DNA from 4 places in the Streptomyces sp. NPDC007264 genome. Region 1 is predicted to be linked to each of the others. Evidence: riboswitches for the same ligand, from Rfam matches in the RefSeq annotation. Region 1 holds a riboswitch; each other region holds the start of a gene.
What was found. Region 1 has a riboswitch for thiamine pyrophosphate ahead of thiC (phosphomethylpyrimidine synthase ThiC). Riboswitches for the same ligand answer to the same signal wherever they lie in the genome.
Positions count from the first base shown of each region.

Region 2: linked by a shared signal. The riboswitch ahead of ACFYMU_RS14990 (thiamine ABC transporter substrate binding subunit) and the one ahead of thiC (phosphomethylpyrimidine synthase ThiC) in region 1 are both predicted to bind thiamine pyrophosphate.
Region 3: linked by a shared signal. The riboswitch ahead of thiD (bifunctional hydroxymethylpyrimidine kinase/phosphomethylpyrimidine kinase) and the one ahead of thiC (phosphomethylpyrimidine synthase ThiC) in region 1 are both predicted to bind thiamine pyrophosphate.
Region 4: linked by a shared signal. The riboswitch ahead of thiO (glycine oxidase ThiO) and the one ahead of thiC (phosphomethylpyrimidine synthase ThiC) in region 1 are both predicted to bind thiamine pyrophosphate.

Region 1 covers NZ_JBIAFD010000001.1:80,163-85,032, forward strand. Annotated here, with positions in the region: gene ACFYMU_RS00380 (PAS domain-containing protein) at 1-393, opposite strand, end outside; gene thiC (phosphomethylpyrimidine synthase ThiC) at 675-2,477, opposite strand; TPP riboswitch at 2,470-2,625, opposite strand; gene ACFYMU_RS00390 (YibE/F family protein) at 2,698-4,068, shown strand; gene ACFYMU_RS00395 (SsgA family sporulation/cell division regulator) at 4,166-4,603, opposite strand; gene ACFYMU_RS00400 (IclR family transcriptional regulator) at 4,703-4,870, opposite strand, start outside.
Region 2 covers NZ_JBIAFD010000007.1:331,578-336,447, forward strand. Annotated here, with positions in the region: gene ACFYMU_RS14975 (DUF262 domain-containing protein) at 1-916, opposite strand, end outside; gene ACFYMU_RS14980 (hypothetical protein) at 1,133-1,759, shown strand; gene rlmN (23S rRNA (adenine(2503)-C(2))-methyltransferase RlmN) at 1,933-3,039, shown strand; TPP riboswitch at 3,072-3,177, shown strand; gene ACFYMU_RS14990 (thiamine ABC transporter substrate binding subunit) at 3,252-4,343, shown strand; gene ACFYMU_RS14995 (ABC transporter permease) at 4,319-4,870, shown strand, end outside.
Region 3 covers NZ_JBIAFD010000008.1:30,107-34,976, forward strand. Annotated here, with positions in the region: gene ACFYMU_RS15495 (thiolase family protein) at 1-399, opposite strand, end outside; gene ACFYMU_RS15500 (WhiB family transcriptional regulator) at 549-806, shown strand; gene ACFYMU_RS15505 (endonuclease) at 909-1,565, shown strand; TPP riboswitch at 1,657-1,748, shown strand; gene thiD (bifunctional hydroxymethylpyrimidine kinase/phosphomethylpyrimidine kinase) at 1,862-2,662, shown strand; gene gndA (NADP-dependent phosphogluconate dehydrogenase) at 2,932-4,371, shown strand; gene ACFYMU_RS15520 (GntR family transcriptional regulator) at 4,444-4,870, opposite strand, start outside.
Region 4 covers NZ_JBIAFD010000006.1:408,124-412,993, reverse strand. Annotated here, with positions in the region: gene ACFYMU_RS13285 (thiazole synthase) at 1-770, opposite strand, end outside; gene thiS (sulfur carrier protein ThiS) at 774-974, opposite strand; gene thiO (glycine oxidase ThiO) at 971-2,149, opposite strand; TPP riboswitch at 2,147-2,259, opposite strand; gene ACFYMU_RS13270 (NAD(P)/FAD-dependent oxidoreductase) at 2,397-3,623, shown strand; gene ACFYMU_RS13265 (Rv2175c family DNA-binding protein) at 3,722-4,087, shown strand; gene thiE (thiamine phosphate synthase) at 4,193-4,852, shown strand.

The DNA.
Region 1 (4,870 bases):
CAGGTGGCCGACCGGTCTGTCGTGCAGGGCGCGCGTCGCGGTGTTCATGCGGACCACGCGCAGTTGGTCGTCGAGGACGTGCAGGCCCACCGGGGACTGCGTGAACATCGCCCTCAGGATCGCCACGTCCTGACCCGTCGCGGTGTCCGCCGCGGCGAACACCTCCCACCCCACCGAGGCATCCTGCAGTACGGGCTTGACCAGCACGGGGGAGAGGTCCGAGAACCTTTCCCTGCGCCATGCGTCACCGGCCGCGACCTCGTGCATGAGCGCCGCCACGGGACGGCCCACGGCCTCCTCCGCGGACCAGCCGTACCGTTCCTCGGCCGGACGCCGCCACTCGAGCACCCGCCCGCTCTCGTCGACAAGCATGAGCACGTCACCGCCAGCCATCGCGCAGCACCTCCCGCGCATCTTTGCCCTGCCCAGGAGGACGGCAGGCTCACTCGCCCAAGAGCTACGCCGATCAGCGGAGCACGCTCGGCGAAAGCGACGATGCCCGGGAGGGATCCGTCGCTCGGGGCTCCGGGGTTCGGGGTCCGGGGCTCTCACGCCCGGAACCCCGTCCCCCGTCACCCGTCCCCCGTTTCGTCCTTGCTCCGTCCCCCGTCAGCCGTCCCCCGTCAGCCGTCAGCCGGTCCCCGTGCTCCCGGGCGTCCCGGCGCCGGCCGTGGTCACTCGGCCAGGGGCAGGTACAGCCGGTTCCCGCTCGCCGCGAACTCCTTGGACTTCTGCAGCATCCCCTCGGCGATGTCGTCGGCTGTGGCGTCCTCGGCCCGCTCACCCCCGAACCGCTCCGTGATGCTGTGGCTGATCTTCATCGAGCAGAACTTCGGTCCGCACATCGAGCAGAAGTGGGCTGTCTTGGCCGGCTCCGCCGGGAGCGTCTCGTCGTGGAAGTCCCGGGCCGTGTCCGGGTCGAGCGCCAGGTTGAACTGGTCCTCCCAGCGGAACTCGAAGCGCGCGTCGGACAGCGCGTCGTCCCACTCCTGCGCCCCGGGATGCCCCTTGGCGAGGTCGGCGGCGTGGGCCGCGATCTTGTAGGTGATGACGCCGGTCTTGACGTCGTCTCGGTTGGGCAGGCCCAGGTGCTCCTTGGGCGTGACGTAGCAGAGCATGGCCGTGCCCCACCAGGCGATCATCGCGGCACCGATGCCGGAGGTGATGTGGTCGTACGCCGGTGCGACGTCCGTCGTCAGCGGGCCGAGCGTATAGAACGGAGCACCCTCGCAGATCTCCTGCTGAAGGTCGATGTTCTCCTTGATCTTGTGCATCGGGACGTGCCCCGGGCCCTCGATCATGGTCTGCACGTGGAAACGCCGGGCGATGCGGTTGAGTTCCCCGAGAGTCCGCAGTTCCGCGAACTGCGCCTCGTCGTTGGCGTCCGCGATCGAGCCCGGCCGCAGGCCGTCGCCCAGCGAGTACGTGACGTCGTAGGCCGCGAGGATCTCGCACAGTTCCTCGAAGTTCTCGTACAGGAAGGACTCCTTGTGGTGCGCGAGGCACCACGCCGCCATGATCGAGCCGCCCCGCGACACGATGCCGGTCTTCCGGTTCGCGGTCAGCGGCACGTACGCCAGGCGGACGCCCGCGTGGACCGTCATGTAGTCCACGCCCTGCTCTGCCTGCTCGATGACCGTGTCCTTGTAGATCTCCCAGCTCAGCTCCTCGGCCTTCCCGTCGACCTTCTCGAGGGCCTGGTAGAGCGGCACCGTGCCGATCGGCACGGGGGAGTTGCGCAGCACCCACTCGCGGGTGGTGTGGATGTTGCGGCCGGTGGACAGGTCCATGACCGTGTCGGCACCCCAGCGGGTCGCCCAGGTCATCTTCTCGACCTCCTCCTCGATGGAGGACGTCACCGCCGAGTTGCCGATGTTGGCGTTGACCTTCACCAGGAACCGCTTGCCGATGATCATCGGCTCGCTCTCCGGGTGGTTGACGTTGGCGGGGAGCACCGCACGGCCTGCCGCGAGCTCCTCGCGGACGACATCTGGGGAGACGTTCTCCCGGAGCGCCACGAACTCCATCTCGGGGGTGATCTCCCCTCGGCGTGCGTACGCGAGTTGTGTCACCGCCTGCACGTCACGGCCGCGGCGCGGCTGGCGCGGCCGGCCCGGGAACACCGCGTCGAGGTTGCGCAGCCCACCGCGGGGCGCGGTGTGCCTGATTCCGTCGTCCTCGGGGCGGACGGGACGGCCCGTGTACTCCTCGGTGTCGCCGCGGGCGACGATCCAGTTCTCCCGCAACGGCGCCAGGCCCCTGCGGACGTCGGTCTCGACGAGTGGATCGGTGTACGGGCCCGAGGTGTCGTACAGGGTGACCGACCGCCCGTTGGTGAGATGCACCTGGCGAACCGGCACTCGGAGGTCGGGGCGCGAACCCTCGACATATCCCTTGTGCCAGCCGATGGACTTCCCGGCCTCCTGGGACGAGTCGTCCTGAACGGAGGCAGGCGTGCGTGCGTCCTTGATGGTCATGAGACCTACTCCCTACGCCGGCATTACCCGGTAACAGGTTCAGCGGTCGACGCAGCGGTGTCCGCTCGCCATGTTCCACGTGAAACATCGCGTCTGCGGAGGTCAGCGCCCTCTCAGCCCGGTGCTCCGAGCTCCCGCGTGTGCAAAGGTCCTCTCACGCTAGCGTCTCTTCGGGCAAGCTGAACAGTGGGCCTCGCGCACTCTTGCGATGATTCGGTCCGTGACCACGACACAGCACCCGCCTCCGCCCCTGCCCTCCGAGCCGCCCCACGGCCATGGCGCCGGCGACGGCCACGGCCATGCGCACAGCCACGGCCATGGCCCCGCGGCCCCCGTGTCGCGGCACCTGCGCCGCGTCATCGCCGCGATCCTGATCCCGTTCACGGTGGCGGTCGTGGTCGGTCTGGCGGTGCTGTGGCCCGACGGCGTCCCCGCGCACAAGCGCACCGGCGTCGGCTTCGACCGGCAGTCCCAGCAGGCCACGGTCGCCAAGCTGGTGGCGGTGGACTGCAAGTCCGTGAACGCCTCGGGGGACACGCCGACCGGTGACACCTCCACCGCTGAGGGGTCCTCCGCCCTCCAGGAGTCGGCCGGCGCCTGTCACAAGGCGACGGTGCGCGTCGACACCGGCAAGGACAAGGGCCGCACATTCACGGAGATCGTCCAGCCGGACCAGTCACGGCAGTTGCACCAGGGCGAGAAGGTCGTGGTCGCGTACGAGCCTTCCGCGCCCAAGGACCTCCAGTACTCGGTGACCGACGTGAACCGCTCCTTCCCCATGGCGCTGCTCGCCGGCATCTTCGCCGTCGCCGTGGTGATCGTGGGCCGGATGCGCGGCGTGATGGCGCTCGTCGCGCTGGCCGTCAGCTTCCTGGTGCTGAGCCTGTTCATCCTGCCGGCGATCCTGCAGGGCTCGAATCCACTGGTCGTGGCCGTGGTCGGGTCGAGCGCCATCATGCTGATCGCCCTCTACATGTGTCATGGCCTGTCGGCCCGCACCTCGGTGGCGGTGCTCGGCACGCTCGTCTCGCTGTCGCTGATCGGTGTGTTGGGCTCGTGGTTCATCGGCTGGGCGGCGCTGACCGGCAACACGGACGACAACACCGGTCTGATCCACGGCCTGTACCCGTCCATCGACATGAGCGGTCTGCTGCTCGCCGGCGTCATCATCGGCTCCCTCGGTGTCCTCGACGACGTGACGGTGACGCAGACCTCCGCGGTCTGGGAGCTGCACGAGGCCAATCCGTCGATGGGCTGGCGCGGCTTGTACCGCGCGGGAATCCGCATCGGCCGCGACCACATCGCCTCGGTCGTCAACACGCTCGTCCTGGCCTACGCGGGGGCCGCCCTGCCCCTGCTGCTGCTCTTCTCGATCGCGCAGAGCAGCGTCGTCACGGTCGCCGACAGCGAGCTGGTCGCCGAGGAGATCGTACGGACGCTCGTCGGCTCGATCGGTCTGGTCGCCTCGGTGCCGGTGACCACGGCGCTGGCCGCCCTCGTGGTCTCGGCGGACCGCTCGACCGCCGCCGCCCCGGCCGCCCGGACTGCGGCGCCCGCTCGTGGGGGAAGAGGTCGCCGCCGCAGGCACTGAGTCGACTCGCGCGGGAGCGCCGTGCAGAAGCGTTACGGCACCCCGCTGGGGATCTGCCGTACCGCTGCGAGGAACCGTTACGGCGCCGCATGCGGCGTCAGCCCGCGCTCTGTTCCTCCGCCAGGATCCGGTCCAGCGCCTCCTCCAGATGAGCGTCGAAGTCCTCGAGGGAACCCTCCTGCCCGAGGGGCACCAGCTTGTCCGTGCGGTCGAGGAACGCCACGAGGGGAACCGCCCCGGAACGGAACAGCGCCTGGTCCGCGCCCACCTGGAGCCGGATCAGCACATCGCCGAAGGTGTCCTGCTCGGCGGGAGCGATGTGCACATCCCCCTCCCCGCACGGCCGGCCCACCCCGTCCACCAGCAGCTCACGCCCGAAGGCCCACGTCACGGGGGCGTCACCGGGCAGATGGAACGTCAGCCGCACGGCATAGGGATCACACGTGTCGTAATGCAGCTCCACCGGAATGCGGAACGAGAGCTCCTCCGACACGAGAAAGCTCATCATGACCTCTGCCTGCACCGACTCGCGCATCGCCTACCCCGTCAGTAGCCCTCGACTGGCCAGGAATGATCACCGGCCACCTGATGCAAGTTTGCTGAAAGTACACGGTAGATCACAAGGAGTGAGTTTTCAGATGCTGATAGAGAGGGCGCGTGTCCCCAGCAGCCTGCCGGCCTCCGCCTGCAACCGGCGTGCCGCGGGCAGCAACCGGTCCGCCTGGTGGGACGGAAGGGAGATGGCCACCGCGGCGGCCGTCGCCCCCGCGGTGAGGGGAATCGCGGCACAGACCGTCCCGAG
Region 2 (4,870 bases), on a different contig from region 1:
ACTCGAAGGAGGAAATCGAGAACGGTCCAAGACTCTTCACGCCATTGAAGCGTCGGAAGGCATCTTCGCCTAGCTGCTCGTTCAAGAGCTTGAATGTGCGCTGGAAGAGCTCAACGTCAATGGGTGAATCGCCTGCACTGTACGACTGGGCAGCGTCGCGCATCCATCGCGTCAGATACTCGCCGTATTCAAGCGGGAGTTCAGTATGCGATCCAGTGAAGGCTGCCTGGCAGAAGAATCGCAAAACGAGCTCTTGTCGGTATGCCTGACCTTCTTTCTGGTCCGACAGGGGGACGCAATCCTTGAAGTTGATGTTTTCGGAAAGCTCAGAAATTCTACTGAACATGTCCGAGTTGAGCATTACGAGGAGACAGTTTCGTGCTTCCTGGGGGGAAAGTTGAGCCCCTGAGTTTAGACGCTGGAAGAGGTCATATTTTGCGTTTTCATCTGACTCCTTCCGGATGATGCGGAATTCGAGCTTGGCGCGCTTGAAGTCCCTCCGCATTGCGTCGGTGAAGACGTTTCCGCTCTCGGTTGCAACCTCCCAGGTGTAGCCTTCGAGGGCCGGAAGATATTCCGTGGGCTGGAGCACCAGAGGCTGTGCCAGTCGACCTTCATGGTCGCGGTAAACACCCACGAACTGAAAGATGGTGGACAGTCGCTGCACACCGTCGATGATGTCCCAAATGCCGTCTCCTCGTTGCGAGACGAAGATCGGCGGGATGGGGATGCCGAGGAGAATGGATTCGATGAGTCGCGACTTTTGATCGTCGTTCCACCTGAAAATCCGCTGGAATTCAGGATGGACATCAATGTCCCCATCCTTGTAAAGAGAGAGCACCTCACCGATGGACATCGGGTACCCATCGGTGTGAATCTCTTTTGCCTTAGAGGCGATTTGCGCTTCCAGCGACATTTAACCCTCAACTCTCTGACCGTCGTTCCGACATGCTAGCGGGCTCAGCCTCTAAGCGGGCTGGAGCAGGATGATCCGCCTTCAATCGGTTCTACCGCTACGACAGGACTGTGGCGCGGTTCTGCCTCTGTCATGGTGGCCGAATCGCCCCCTTGTGGGTCCTTCGCGTGGCTGTCACACAGTTGAGAAGCGGACGATCCGAGGAGAGGACGCCTCATGTGCGAGTTGAGTGGTGATCTGGCTGTGCCGTCGGACTGGGCAACCGAGCGGTTCGGGCGGCACGCCGGCGCGCTCGCCGTCGCGGTGCCACTGCAACTGGCCAAGGCACACTCGAAGGCTCACGCGGCGCACATTGCGGCGGGGCTAAAGAAGCGGAGCCCCTACGGTGTGGCCCTGGTCGGGGCTGTGCGTGAGGGCCTGGCGGACGCGGCGCGGGAGTTGGGGGAGTCCGTACGGGACGTACGAGGGTACGAGTACGCCGTGATCAACGAGCACGCGCTCTTTCCCTTCAGGTACGCGGACAAGCTGCGGCCCCTAGATCGCGCACGGTTGCCTGCCAATGCGTCGCCGACTCGCCGACGGCTGTTCCGGGCCCATGGGCCGCAGGCTCCAGACGGGCTGTTCGAGGTCGACGCCGGCCTGGCAACGGAGGAGTACCTGGGACTGCACGAGGCGTTCGAGGAGCTGGGGGCCTCCACGAGGCTCGTCTGCGTGTTCTTCACGGCCGACGCGGAGAACGGCATCCATGTCATCCACTGGGGAGAGGCTCACCTCGAACCGGACCGCACCTTCACGTGGCTATACAAGGAACAGCTCCCGGTCGCTCCCATGCCGCTTGAGTGACGGGTGTCGGTCGGCGGAGCAGCTTCCGATCTCCGCTCCCGGCTCGGTTCATTCCTGGGCCGTCCCTGGGCCGTCCGAGGCCGCTCAGCAGCGACCGGTGGCGACTACTAACGACAGTCGTAGCGAGCGACAGCCCCAGGTCACCCGACTGGATCTGCGACACTGGACGCACCATGCCCAAGCCCGGAGAACTGACCTTCACCGCGCCGCGCGAAGCCAAGAAGCCGCCGCGGCACCTCGCCGACCTCACGCCCGCCGAGCGCAAGGAGGCGGTCGCCGCGATCGGTGAGAAGCCGTTTCGCGCCAAGCAGCTCGCGCAGCACTACTTCGCGCGGTATGCGCACGACCCCGAGCAGTGGACCGACATCCCTGTCTCCTCCCGCGCCGGGCTCCAGGAGGCGCTGCTGCCGGAGCTCATGACGGTCGTCCGGCATCTGTCGACCGACCGGGGCACGACCCGCAAGACGCTGTGGCGGCTGTTCGACGGGACGCTCGTCGAGTCCGTGCTGATGCGCTACCCCGACCGGGTCACCATGTGCATCAGCTCGCAGGCGGGCTGCGGGATGAACTGCCCCTTCTGCGCCACGGGGCAGGCCGGCCTCGACCGCAACCTGTCCACCGCCGAGATCGTGCACCAGATCGTGGACGGCATGCGAGCGCTGCGCGACGGCGAGATCCCGGGCGGTCCGGCGCGGCTGTCCAACATCGTCTTCATGGGCATGGGCGAGCCCCTGGCCAACTACGGGCGGGTCGTCGGCGCCATCCGTGCCCTCACCGCCCCCGCCCCGGACGGGCTCGGGCTGTCCCAGCGCGGGATCACCGTGTCGACGGTGGGCCTGGTGCCGGGCATCCACCGCCTCACCGACGAGGGCCTCAAGTGCCGGCTCGCCATCTCGCTGCACGCCCCGGACGACGAGCTGCGGGACACCCTCGTCCCGGTCAACACGCGGTGGAAGGTGCGCGAGGTGCTGGACGCCGGGCTGGAGTACACCGCCAGGTCCGGGCGCCGGCTGTCCATCGAGTACGCGCTGATCCGGGACATCAACGACCAGGCGTGGCGCGGCGATCTGCTCGGTCGGCTGCTCAAGGGCAAGCCCGTGCACGTCAATCTGATCCCGCTGAACCCCACGCCCGGCTCCCGGTGGACCGCCTCGCGGCCCGAGGACGAGAAGGCGTTCGTCGAGGCGATCGCCGCCTACGGGGTACCGGTCACCGTCCGGGACACCCGGGGCCAGGAGATCGACGGAGCGTGCGGGCAGCTGGCGGCCGGCGAGCGGTAGGACGGTAGTCTGACCCCCGTAAGCACATCTTCATATTCCGACAGGGGAGCGCCACAGCGCTGAGAGTGCGGGAACGACCGCAGACCCTCTGAACCTCGCCCAGGTCATTCTGGGTAGGAAGTTCGGTCTCCATTCAGGCTGTTGCGCCCTGCCCGGGTCCGCTCCGCGTTCCCGGGCGGGGCCGCGTCTCTTCCTGGTCACCTCCAGGAGGAATGTCAGTGAACAACATCGGCAGGCAGTTCGCGGCCGCGGTCGTCGGGCTGGGCATGGTCACGCTGTCCGCGTGCGGCTCGTCCGGCTCCACCGGCGGCAGCGGCGGCGACTCCACGACCGTGACCCTCGTCAGCCACGACTCGTGGGCCGCGTCCAAGAGCGTCGTCGCGGCCTTCGAGAAGGAGTCCGGCTACCGCGTCCGGGTCCTCAAGGACGGCGACGCGGGACAGGCCGTCAACAAGGCGATCCTCACCAAGGACAACCCGCAGGGCGACGTCTTCTTCGGCGTCGACAACACGCTGCTGTCCCGGGCGCTCGACAACGGGCTGTTCCAGCCGTACCGGGCCGAGGGCCTCGACCGAGTCGGCGGGCAGTACCAGCTCGACCGCGACAAGCACCGGGTCACACCGGTCGACTTCGGCGACGTCTGCGTCAACTACGACAAGAAGTACTTCGCCGACCACAGGCTGGCCCCGCCCGCCTCCTTCGACGACCTCACCAAGCCCGCGTACAGGAACCTGCTCGTCACCGAGAACGCCGCCACCTCCTCGCCCGGCCTCGGCTTCCTGCTCGGCACGGCCGCCCGGTACGGCGACCGGGGCTGGCCGGAGTACTGGAAGAAGCTCAAGGCCAACGGCGTGAAGGTGGTCGACGGCTGGGAGCAGGCGTACGACCAGGAGTTCTCCGGATCCGCCGGCGGCAGGAAGGCGGGCGGCGACCGGCCGCTCGTCGTCTCGTACGCATCCTCCCCGCCCGCCGAGGTCGTCTACGCCGAGCCCCGCCCGAAGACGGCGCCCACCGGTGTCGCCGACGGCACCTGCTTCCGGCAGATCGAGTTCGCGGGCCTGCTGAGCAACGCGCACAACACCAAGGGCGGCAAGGCGTTCCTCGACTTCCTGATCGGCACGAGGTTCCAGCAGGACATGCCGCTCAACATGTTCGTGTACCCGGTGGTGAAGGGCGCCGCGGTGCCCGCCGAGTTCACCGCGTACGGGCCCGCGGCGAAGGACCCCGAGACCATGGCCCCGGCCGAGGTCGCCGCCCACCGCGACCAGTGGGTCAAGGCATGGACCTCGCTCGTACTGAAGTAGCTCGTACCGAAGGAGACCCGAGGAGGCGCGGGAACGCGGCGCGGTGGGGGCTCATCGCCCTGCCGGTCGCGTTCTTCGCGCTCTTCTTCGCCTACCCCGTCGCCGCGATCGTCGCCCGTGGCCTCCACGCCGACGGGGCGTGGCACCCCGGGGCCGTCGTGGACGTCCTCGCGCAGCCCGGCATGCGGCACGTGCTGTGGTTCACCACCTGGCAGGCGCTGGCCTCGACCGCCCTGACGCTCCTCGTCGCGCTCCCCGGTGCCTACGTCTTCGCCCGCCTCGCGTTCCCGGGCAAGGAGGTGCTGCGCGCCGTCGTCACCGTCCCGTTCGTGCTGCCGACCGTCGTGGTCGGCACGGCCTTCCTCGCCCTCGTCGGCCGTGGCGGACTCCTCGACGACCTGTGGGGCGTCCGGCTCGACACCACCGTGTGGGCCGTCCTGCTCGCCCATGTCTTCTTCAACTACGCGGTCGTCGTCCGCACGGTCGGCGGTCTGTGGGCGCAGCTCGACCCGCGCCAGGAAGAGGCC
Region 3 (4,870 bases), on a different contig from region 1:
CGCCTCGTCGGGCCGGGGCAGCACGAAGGGGGCGCGGCTCATGGACTCGGAGCCACCCGCGACCACGATCTCGGCCTCGCCCGCCGCGACGGCGCGGGCGGCGGTCGTCACGGCCTCCAGGCCGGAGGCGCACAGCCGGTTGACCGTGGCGCCCGGCACGGACTCGGGCAGGCCGGCGAGCAGCACGGCCATGCGGGCGACGTTGCGGTTGTCCTCGCCGGCCTGGTTGGCGGCTCCCCAGTAGACGTCGTCGATGCGGGCCGGGTCGAGGGCCGGCACGTCGGCCATCAGGCCGCGGATCACGGTCGCGGCCAGATCGTCGGGCCGTACGGAGGCCAGGGCGCCGCGGAGTTTGCCGATGGGGGTGCGACGGGCTGCCGCGAAGTGGACGGTGCGCACGACGGGACTCCTGGTCGGACGGTGATAGTTAATTAGCACTGCTAGTTTTGGACTATAGACCGCCGCGGGTCGGCTGGGAAGATCCCGGGACCCCGCGTCGCCGTCCTCGGCCTTGTTTCGCCCGATCCGTCCTGGGGACCCGGGCGCGCATGGAGTGGTTGCGGCACGCGGCATGCAGGGGCGAGGACCCCGAACTGTTCTTCCCCGTCGGGACGACGGGACCGGCCCTCGACGACATCGCCGCCGCCAAACGCGTCTGCCGCCGCTGCCCCGTGATCGCGCAGTGCCTGGCCTGGGCACTGAGCAGCGGGCAGACGGCGGGCGTGTGGGGCGGCACCGGCGAGGACGAACGCGCCGATCTGCTGCGGACCATGAGACACCGAGCGGCAAGGAGAAGCGCACGATGAACGGTGGTGCCGTACGACCTCCCAGGAGCCGGCGGCCCGGCCGCGGACCCGGGACGACGACGCTCGGCCACGACCCGCTCGAGCCGCCACGATGAGGCCGTCATGACCCGCACGAGCGACACGGCCGGCGTCATCCGGGAACTCGTCACCGAGCACGGGCGCACCTACGCCGAGGAGGCGGGCATCCGGCTCGAGGACACACCGCAGCCGCTCTATCGGCTGCTGCTGCTGGCCCTGCTGCTCAGCGCCCGCATCCGCGCGTCGGTCGCCCTCGCCGCGGCGCGCGCGTTGCACGACGCGAACCTCAGCGACCCGCGCCGCATGGCCGGCTCCGACTGGCAGGAGCGCGTCGACGCCCTGGGGCGGGGCGGCTACCGGCGCTACGACGAACGGACGGCGACCCAGCTCGGCAACGGCGCCGAACTGCTTGAGGAGCGCTGGGGCGGCGACCTCCGGCGCCTGCGCAAGGAGGCCGACGGGGACGTCGCGGCCCTGCGCCGGCTGCTCCAGGAGATACCGGGGATGGGGCCGGCCGGTGCGGACATCTTCCTGCGCGAGGCGCAGCGGGTCTGGCCGGAGGTGGCCCCCCACCTGGACGCCAAGGCGCTGTCGGGGGCGGAGCGGCTCGGGTTGCCCAAGGACCCGGGGAAGCTGCTGAAGCTCGCCGGGGACACCGAACCCGCCGTGCTGGCCGCCGCGTTGGTGCGTGCGGCCCTGGACCGGAAGCTGGCCGAGGACGTGCTGGAGCACGCCGCCTGAAGGGCGTCGGGCGGGCGCGCGGTGCCGCGCGCAAGGGCCGCGGCGGCCCTTGCGCGCGGCAGTTCCCCGGTCCCGGGTTAGTCTGTGCGCCGTACCGGACACGGGGTGCCCCTGCGGGCTGAGATCACACCCGTCGAACCTGAACCAGTTCGCACTGGCGGAGGGATGTCTTCCATGCCATCGGCGCGTGTTTCCCGCTCCCGGCCCGCTGACGGCCCACGGGTCGTCCTCGACGGGCGGACGCCCACCGCTCCCCGCGCTCCCGGGGGTTCCGCCGCGTTCCCGGTGGCCCTCGTATGAGCGCCCCGCCTCGTGTCCTGACGATCGCCGGGTCCGACTCGGGCGGCGGCGCCGGGATCCAGGCCGATCTGAAGACCATGCTGGCGCTCGGCGCCCACGGGATGAGCGTGGTCACCGCGGTCACGGCCCAGAACTCCCTCGGTGTGCAGGGCGCTTGGGAACTGCCCGTGGAGGCGGTGCGCGCGCAGTACCGCAGCGTCGTCGGCGACATCGGCGTCCAGGCGGTCAAGACGGGGATGCTCGCCTCGCCCGCGCTCGTCACGGCCGTGGCCGAACTGCTCACGGACCGTGCGGCCCCGGTCGTCGTGGACCCGGTGAGCGTCTCCAAGCACGGCGACCGGCTGCTCGCGGACGACGCGCTGGACGCCGTACGCACCCGCTTGCTGCCGCTGGCCACGGTGGCCACGCCGAACCTGGACGAAGTGGCGGAGCTGACCGGTGTCACGGTGACCGACGAGCCGGGTCTGCGCCGTGCGGCCGCGCGGCTGCTGGCGTACGGGCCCCGGTGGGTGCTGGTGAAGGGCGGACATCTGCCGGGCGGGGCGGCGGTGGACCTGCTCACCGACGGCCGCGAAGAGCACTGGCTGCGCGCTCCGCGCCACGACAACCGTCACACCCACGGCACCGGCTGCACCCTCGCCTCCGCCGTCGCGGTCGGGCTCGCGGAGGGCCTCGCGGTGCCGGAGGCGGTGCGGCGTGCCAAGGAGTACGTCACGGCGGCGATCGCCGCGGGGTTCGCGCTGGGCGCCGGGATCGGGCCGGTGGACCACGGGTGGCGACTGCGCACGAGGGCGTGAGAGAGGCCGCGGCTGCGCACGGGGGCGTGCGGGGAAGCCGCGGCTGCGCACGGGGGCGTGCGGGAGGCCGCGGCGCCGCGCCCCCACCCCGGGACCTGAGCGGATGGGGCCGCGCCGGTCCTCCCGACCGAGGTGCCGCTCCGTGCGGTGAGCAACTCCCGCCCCGCCGTCCGTACTCGATCGGTACAGCGGCACGAGCCGTACCGAGCGACATCCGCACCGCCCGCCGCACGCGCGGGCGGCGCGGATCCGGACCCAAGGAGCACAGCATGCAGGCGACCGCGCAGATCGGCGTCACCGGGCTCGCGGTGATGGGCCGCAACCTGGCCCGGAACTTCGCGCGACACGGGTACACCGTCGCCGTGCACAACCGCACCCCCGCCAGGACCAAGGCACTGGTCGAGGAGTTCGGGCACGAGGGCGCGTTCGTGGCCGCCGAGACGGCCGAGGAGTTCGTGGCGGCGCTGGAGCGTCCGCGCCGTCTCATGATCATGGTGCAGGCGGGCGCGGCGACCGATGCGGTGATCGAGGAGTTCGCCCCGCTCCTGGAGCCCGGAGACATGATCATCGACGGTGGCAACGCCCACTTCGCCGACACCCGCCGCCGCGAGCGGTCACTGCGCGAGCGCGGTATCCACTTCGTCGGCGCGGGCGTCTCGGGTGGCGAGGAGGGCGCACTGCACGGACCGAGCATCATGCCCGGCGGCTCGGCGGAGTCGTACGCCGCCCTCGGCCCGATGTTCGAGAGGATCAGCGCGAAGGTGGACGGTGAGCCGTGCGCGACCCATGTCGGCACGGACGGCGCCGGGCACTTCGTGAAAATGGTCCACAACGGCATCGAGTACGCCGACATGCAGCTGATCGGCGAGGCGTACGACCTGCTGCGCCAGGTGGCGGGGTTCTCCCCCGCGACGATCGCCGAGACCTTCCGCGCGTGGAACACGGGGCGCCTGGACTCGTATCTGATCGAGATCACGGCCGAGGTGCTGTCCCATGTGGACGCGGCGACCGGCAAGCCGTTCGTGGACGTCGTCGCGGACGCCGCCGGGCAGAAGGGCACAGGGCGCTGGACCGTGCAGACCGCGCTGGAGCTGGGCTCCCCGGTGACCGCCATCGCCCAGGCCACCTTCGCCCGCGCGGCCTCCGGGCAGTCCGCCCTGCGCGCGGCCTATCGCGGGCTTCCGGGCGGCACGGGCGCGGACCTGACCGCCTACGAGGCCGAGCGCTTCACCGCGCAGGTGGAGCAGGCCCTGTACGCGTCGAAGGTGATCGCCTACGACCAGGGCTGGAAGATGATCCTGGACGCCGCCGACGAGTTCGGCTGGGACATCGACCTCGGTGCGGTCGCGACGATCTGGCGCGGCGGCTGCATCATCCGCGCGGCCTTCCTCGACCGCATCCGAGCCGCCTACGCCGCCGATCCGGGTCTGGTCAGTCTGCTGTCCGACGCCGCGTTCGCCACGGAGATCGCGGCCGCGCAGGTGCCGTGGCGCGAGGTGATCGCCACCGCCGCCCGCCGCGGGGTGCCGGTGCCCGCGTTCTCGGCCGCGCTGTCGTACTACGACTCGCTGCGCGCCGACCGTCTGCCGGCCGCGCTGACCCAGGGCCAGCGCGACTACTTCGGCGCCCACACCTACCGGCGCGTCGACCGCGAGGGCAGCTTCCACACGCTCTGGGGCACGGCCGACCGCGTCGAGACGGTCGCCTGAGCCCGGCGGGCACCGGCGTGCTGCCGGGCCTTTGGCCGGGAGCCCGGCAGCGGCGGCGCGTGACCCGCGTGGTCAGGCGCCGGTGGCCGTCCTGGTCCGGTCGATCTCGGGGAGGGTGCGCAGCACACTGCGCAGGTGCGCGCGGGCGGCCTCCTCGGCGGCGTCGGCGTCATGGGCGCGGATCGCCTCGATGATGGCCAGGTGCTCGGGCAGTGACGTCTTGGGCCTGCCGGGGTGCACCGCCAGCCGGAACTGGTGGCGGACGTTCTGCGCGTTGAGGCGTTCCAGGGCCTGCGCGGCGGTGCGCTGGCCGCTGATGTCCCTGATGCGGCGGTGGAGCCGCTCGTTCAGCTCCGAGTAGCCGAGCACGTCGCCGGAGTCGACGGCCGCGGTCATGCTCTCGCCGATGCCCCGCAGTTCCTCGGATTCCTCGTCGGTGATCCGCTGCGCGGCCCGGGCGGCGCACAGCCCCTCGATCACCATCCTGACCTCGCAGATC
Region 4 (4,870 bases), on a different contig from region 1:
AGACGGGCCATGCCCTCCGCCGGTGACGACGCCTGCGCGAAGTGGCGCCGTGGGATGCGGCCCGCCCGCCGCGCGAGCCGGCCCGCCTCCACCGCGTGCCGCACGGCTTCCGCCATCAGCACCGGCTCCTGCGCCCGGGTCACCGCCGAGGCGAGCATCACGCCGGCGCAGCCCAGCTCCATCGCCAGCGCCACGTCCGACGCCGTCCCCGCGCCCGCGTCCAGGATGACCGGCACGCGCGCGCGCTCGACGATCAGCTGGAAGTTGTGCGGGTTGCGGATGCCGAGCCCCGAGCCGATCGGCGAGCCCAGCGGCATGACCGCGGCGCAGCCCACGTCCTCCAGCCTGCGGGCGAGCACGGGGTCGTCGTTCGTGTACGGCAGCACCGTGAAGCCCTCGTCGACCAGGGTCTCGGCCGCGTCCAGCAGCTCCACCGGGTCGGGCAGCAGGGTCCGCTCGTCGGCGATGACCTCCAGCTTGACGAGGTCCGTGCCGAGCGCCTCGCGCGCGAGGCGGGCGGTGAGCACGGCCTCGCCCGCGGTGAAGCAGCCCGCCGTGTTCGGCAGCACCCTGATGCCCAGCCTGTCGAGCACGGACAGCACGGAACCGTGCACCGTGGCGTCCACGCGGCGCATCGCCACGGTCGTCAGCTCCGTGCCGGACGCCACCAGGGCCCGCTCCAGCACATCGAGGCTGGGCGCGCCCCCGGTCCCCATGATCAGCCGGGACGAGAAGGTCGTACCACCGAGGACGAAGGGATCGTCGGCCATGGGTCAGCCTCCTTGGACGGCGGTGAGGACCTCGACGCGGTCCCCCTCGCGGAGGGACGTCGACGACCACTGGCCGCGCGGGACGACGGTTTCGTTGACGGCGGCGGCCACGCCGGAGGGCGCCGCCGAGAGGGTCCGCACGACCGCGTCGAGCGCGGTGCCGGGAGCCACCTGCCGGGGCTCCCCGTTGACCGAGATGTTCATGCGGGCTGCTCCGTGAGCGCGGCGGCGAAGCGCCTGGGGGTGAAGGGGCGGGCCTCGTCCGGAAGGTCGCCGGTGGTCAGGACGTGCGCCATGACGTCGCCGGTGACCGGCGTGAGCAGGACGCCGTTGCGGTGGTGGCCGGTGGCGAGCAGCAGGCCCTCCAGGCCGCTGGGGCCGAGCATCGGCGCGTTGTCCGGAGAACCGGGGCGCAGCCCCGCCCGGGTCTCGGTGAGCGGCAGCTCGGTGATCCCCGGCATCAGCTCGTGCGCGTCCCGCAGCAGCTCGTACACCCCGCCCGCGGTGACCGTCGTGTCCCAGCCCAGTTCCTCGCTGGTCGCCCCGATGACCAGTTCGCCGTTCTCGCGCGGCACGAGGTACAGCGGGCCGCCGCGGACGACGGCCCGCACGGTGCGGCTCAGGAAGGGCGCGTACGGCTCCGGCACGGTCAGCCGCACCACCTGGCCCTTCACGGGTCGCACGGGCGGCACCACCTCGTCGGGGACGCCCGCGAGCCGTCCGCTGAGGCTGCCCGCGGCCAGGACGACCTGCCCCGCGGTGAGGTCGGTGCCGTCGGCGGTCGTGACCCCGGCGGCCCGCTCCCGTACCACCGAGAGCCGCTCCGCCCTCGTCCGGTGGAAGACCACCCCGGCGCGCTCGCAGGCCGTCACCAGGGCCGCGGCGAGCCGGCGCGGGTCGATCTGGTGGTCGCCGTCGACCCTGAGCCCTCCGCGCACGCCCGGCGCGAGCATGGGCTCCAGCCGACGGCACTCCCGCCCGCTCAGCCACTCCGACTCCAGGCCGGACTGCTGCTGCAGGGCGTGCAGTTCGCGCAGCTGGGCGCGGTCGTCGGCGTCGAGCGCGACGGCGAGCGTGCCGCAGCGCCGGTAGCCGAGGTCCAGGCCGGCGGCCTCGGTCAGCTCGGCGGCGAAGTCCGGGTAGCGGCGCGCGGACTCCAGATTGAGGCCGAGCAGCGTCTGCTCGCCGTAGTGCAGTTCGGTGACGGCGGCGAGCATCCCGGCGGCCACCTGGGCGGCTCCACCGCCCGGTCCGGGATCCACCACCGCCGTGCCGAACCCGCGCTGCGCCGCCCGCCAGGCGGTCACGAGCCCGATGATCCCGCCCCCGATGACGAGGACGTCCGACGTGGTCGACACGTCGTCCGATGTACGCGACATGGGCGTCCAGCCCCTCCCTTCGCCGGCATGACCCGGATCAGGTTCGTACGGTCGGAGGCCGTCCAGCCTCCCTCTCAGCCCGGTGCGTCCGGGCTCCCGCGAGTGCTTACGGTGCCACCCTAGCCCGTGCCGTACAGCGCGGTAAGGGAGCCTCCGCCCCGGTGGCCGCGGCGTGTGCGGAGGCTGTGGAACACATCACCCGGCACGCAGGCTGACTGACAAATCGTCAGGTGTCTATGGTGATCAGGTGAGCGAGCAGAGGCAGCAACAGGGTGGTGCGGTCCGGCACGTCGTCGTCGTGGGCGCGGGCATGGCCGGGGTGCAGACCGCGGTCGCCCTGCGGGAACAGGGCTTCACCGGCGACGTGAAGCTGATCGGCGCGGAGCCGCACCAACCCTACGACCGGCCGCCGCTGTCCAAGGCCGTCCTGCTCGGCAAGGCGGAGGGCTCCGCCTTCGACATCGACTTCGAGGCCCTCGGCATCGAGCTCCGGCTGGGCAGCGAGGTGCTCGGCGTACGCCCCGGCGACCACGAGCTGGACACCGCGCAGGGCCCCGTCCCGTACGACGTCCTGGTCATCGCGACCGGAGCGGAGCCGATCCGGCTGCCGGGCGCGGAGGGTGTCCCCGGGGTGCATCTGCTGCGCACCCTGGACGACGCCGAGCGGCTGCGGCCGGTCCTCGCGCGGCAGCACGACGTCGTCGTCGTGGGCGCGGGCTGGATCGGCGCCGAGTTCGCCACCGCCGCGCGCGAGGCGGGCTGCGCGGTGACCGTGGTGGAGGCGGCGGACCGGCCGCTCGCGGGGGTGCTGCCCGCCGAGGTGTCCGCCCCGATGACGGCCTGGTACGCCGACAGCGGGGCCGAGCTGCGCACGGGCGCGCGCGTGGAGCGCGTCGAGCCGGGGGCCGTGGTGCTCGACGACGGCTCCAGGGTGCCCGCGGACGCCGTGGTCGTGGGCATCGGGGCGCGTCCCGCCACCGCGTGGCTCGCCGGGTCGGGCATCACCCTGGGCGTGCACGGCGAGGTGCTGGCCGACCGGCACCTGCGCGCGTCGGCGCCGGACGTGTACGCGGTCGGCGACTGCGCGTCCTTCCCCTCGGGGCGGTACGAGGAGCGGCTCCTCGTGCACCACTGGGACAACGCCCTCCAGGGACCGCGCGCGGTCGCCGCGAACATCATCGGGCAGGCCCCGGTGGCCTACGACCCGGTGCCGTACTTCTGGTCGGAGCAGTTCGGCCGCTTCGTCCAGTACGTGGGCCACCACGCGTCCGCCGACACGCTGGTGTGGCGCGGGGACCCGGGGGGCGCCGCGTGGACGGTGTGCTGGCTGCGGTCCGGCCGCCTGGTGGGCCTCCTGGCGGTGGGCCGGCCCCGGGATCTCGCCCAGGGCCGCCGCCTGATCGAGTCGGGCGCGCGGATGGACCCGGACCTGCTGGCGGACCCGTCCCGCCCCTTGAAGGAGGCCACGGCGTAGGTCGCGGGGACGCGCCGTGTTCCTCCGCAGGAGGCAACCGGCCCCCGGCCGGAGGAGCCCCGCTTCCGACTGTCAGTCCGGGATGGCACGCTTGTCCCGTGACCGAGATTGACGCAAAGATCGATGCTCTCGTCCCCGCCTGGCTCACCGTCCCCGACATCGCCGATGCGCTCGGCGTCGAGGTGACCCGCGTCCGGCAGCTGGTCAAGGAGGGCCAGCTGATCGCCGTGCGCCGTGGTGAGAACCGCGCACTGCACGTCCCCGCCGCCTTCATCGACGGGGACAAGGTCGTCAAGGGCCTGTCCGGCACCCTGACGCTCCTGCGGGACGACGGTTTCACGGTCGAAGAGATGCTGGAGTGGCTCTTCACCCCCGACCCGACCCTGCCCGGCACCCCCGCGCAGGCGCTCAGCGAGAATCGCGGCACGGAGGTGAAGCGCCGCGCGCAGGCGCTCGCCGTCTGAGCAAAGAACGACCATCCGGCGTACGGGCCGCGGTCCAGGGCCACGGCCCCGGGCCGACCGTGCCCGCCGCGGCCCGTACGCCACCGACCACGGGGGGACCCCACCGTGCCCGAGACCGTCCGCACCGCCCGCACGTCCCGGCTCACCGACGCCCGTGTCTACCTGTGCACGGACGCCCGCAGGCGCCAGGGCGACCTCGCCGCGTTCCTGGACGCGGTGCTCGCCGGCGGCGTCGACATCGTGCAGCTGCGCGACAAGGGCATGGAGGCCGCGGAAGAGCTGGAGCACCTCCGGGTCTTCGCCGACGCCTGCGCCCGCCACGGCAGACTGCTGGCCGTGAACGACCGCGCGGACGTCGCCCACGCCGCCGCCTCCGACGTCCTGCACCTCGGCCAGGGCGACCTCCCCGTCCCCGCGGCCCGTGCCGTCCTGGGCGACGACGTCCTCATAGGCCGCTCCACGCACTCGGAGGCGGAGGCCGAGGCCGCCGCCGTCCAGGAGGGCGTGGACTACTTCTGCACGGGCCCCTGCTGGCCCACCCCCACCAAACCGGGCCGCCCGGCCCCCGGACTCGGCTTGGTCCGCCACACCGCCGCCCTCGGCACGGACCGGCCCTGGTTCGCCATCGGCGGCATCGACCTCGGGAACCTCGACGAGGTCCTGGAGGCCGGTGCCCGCCGTGTGGTCGTGGTGCGCGCGATCACCGAGGCGGACGACCCGGGCGCGGCGGCGGCCGAATTCGCCGAGCGGCTGCGCGCGCTGTGACATCGCCGCGGGAACCCT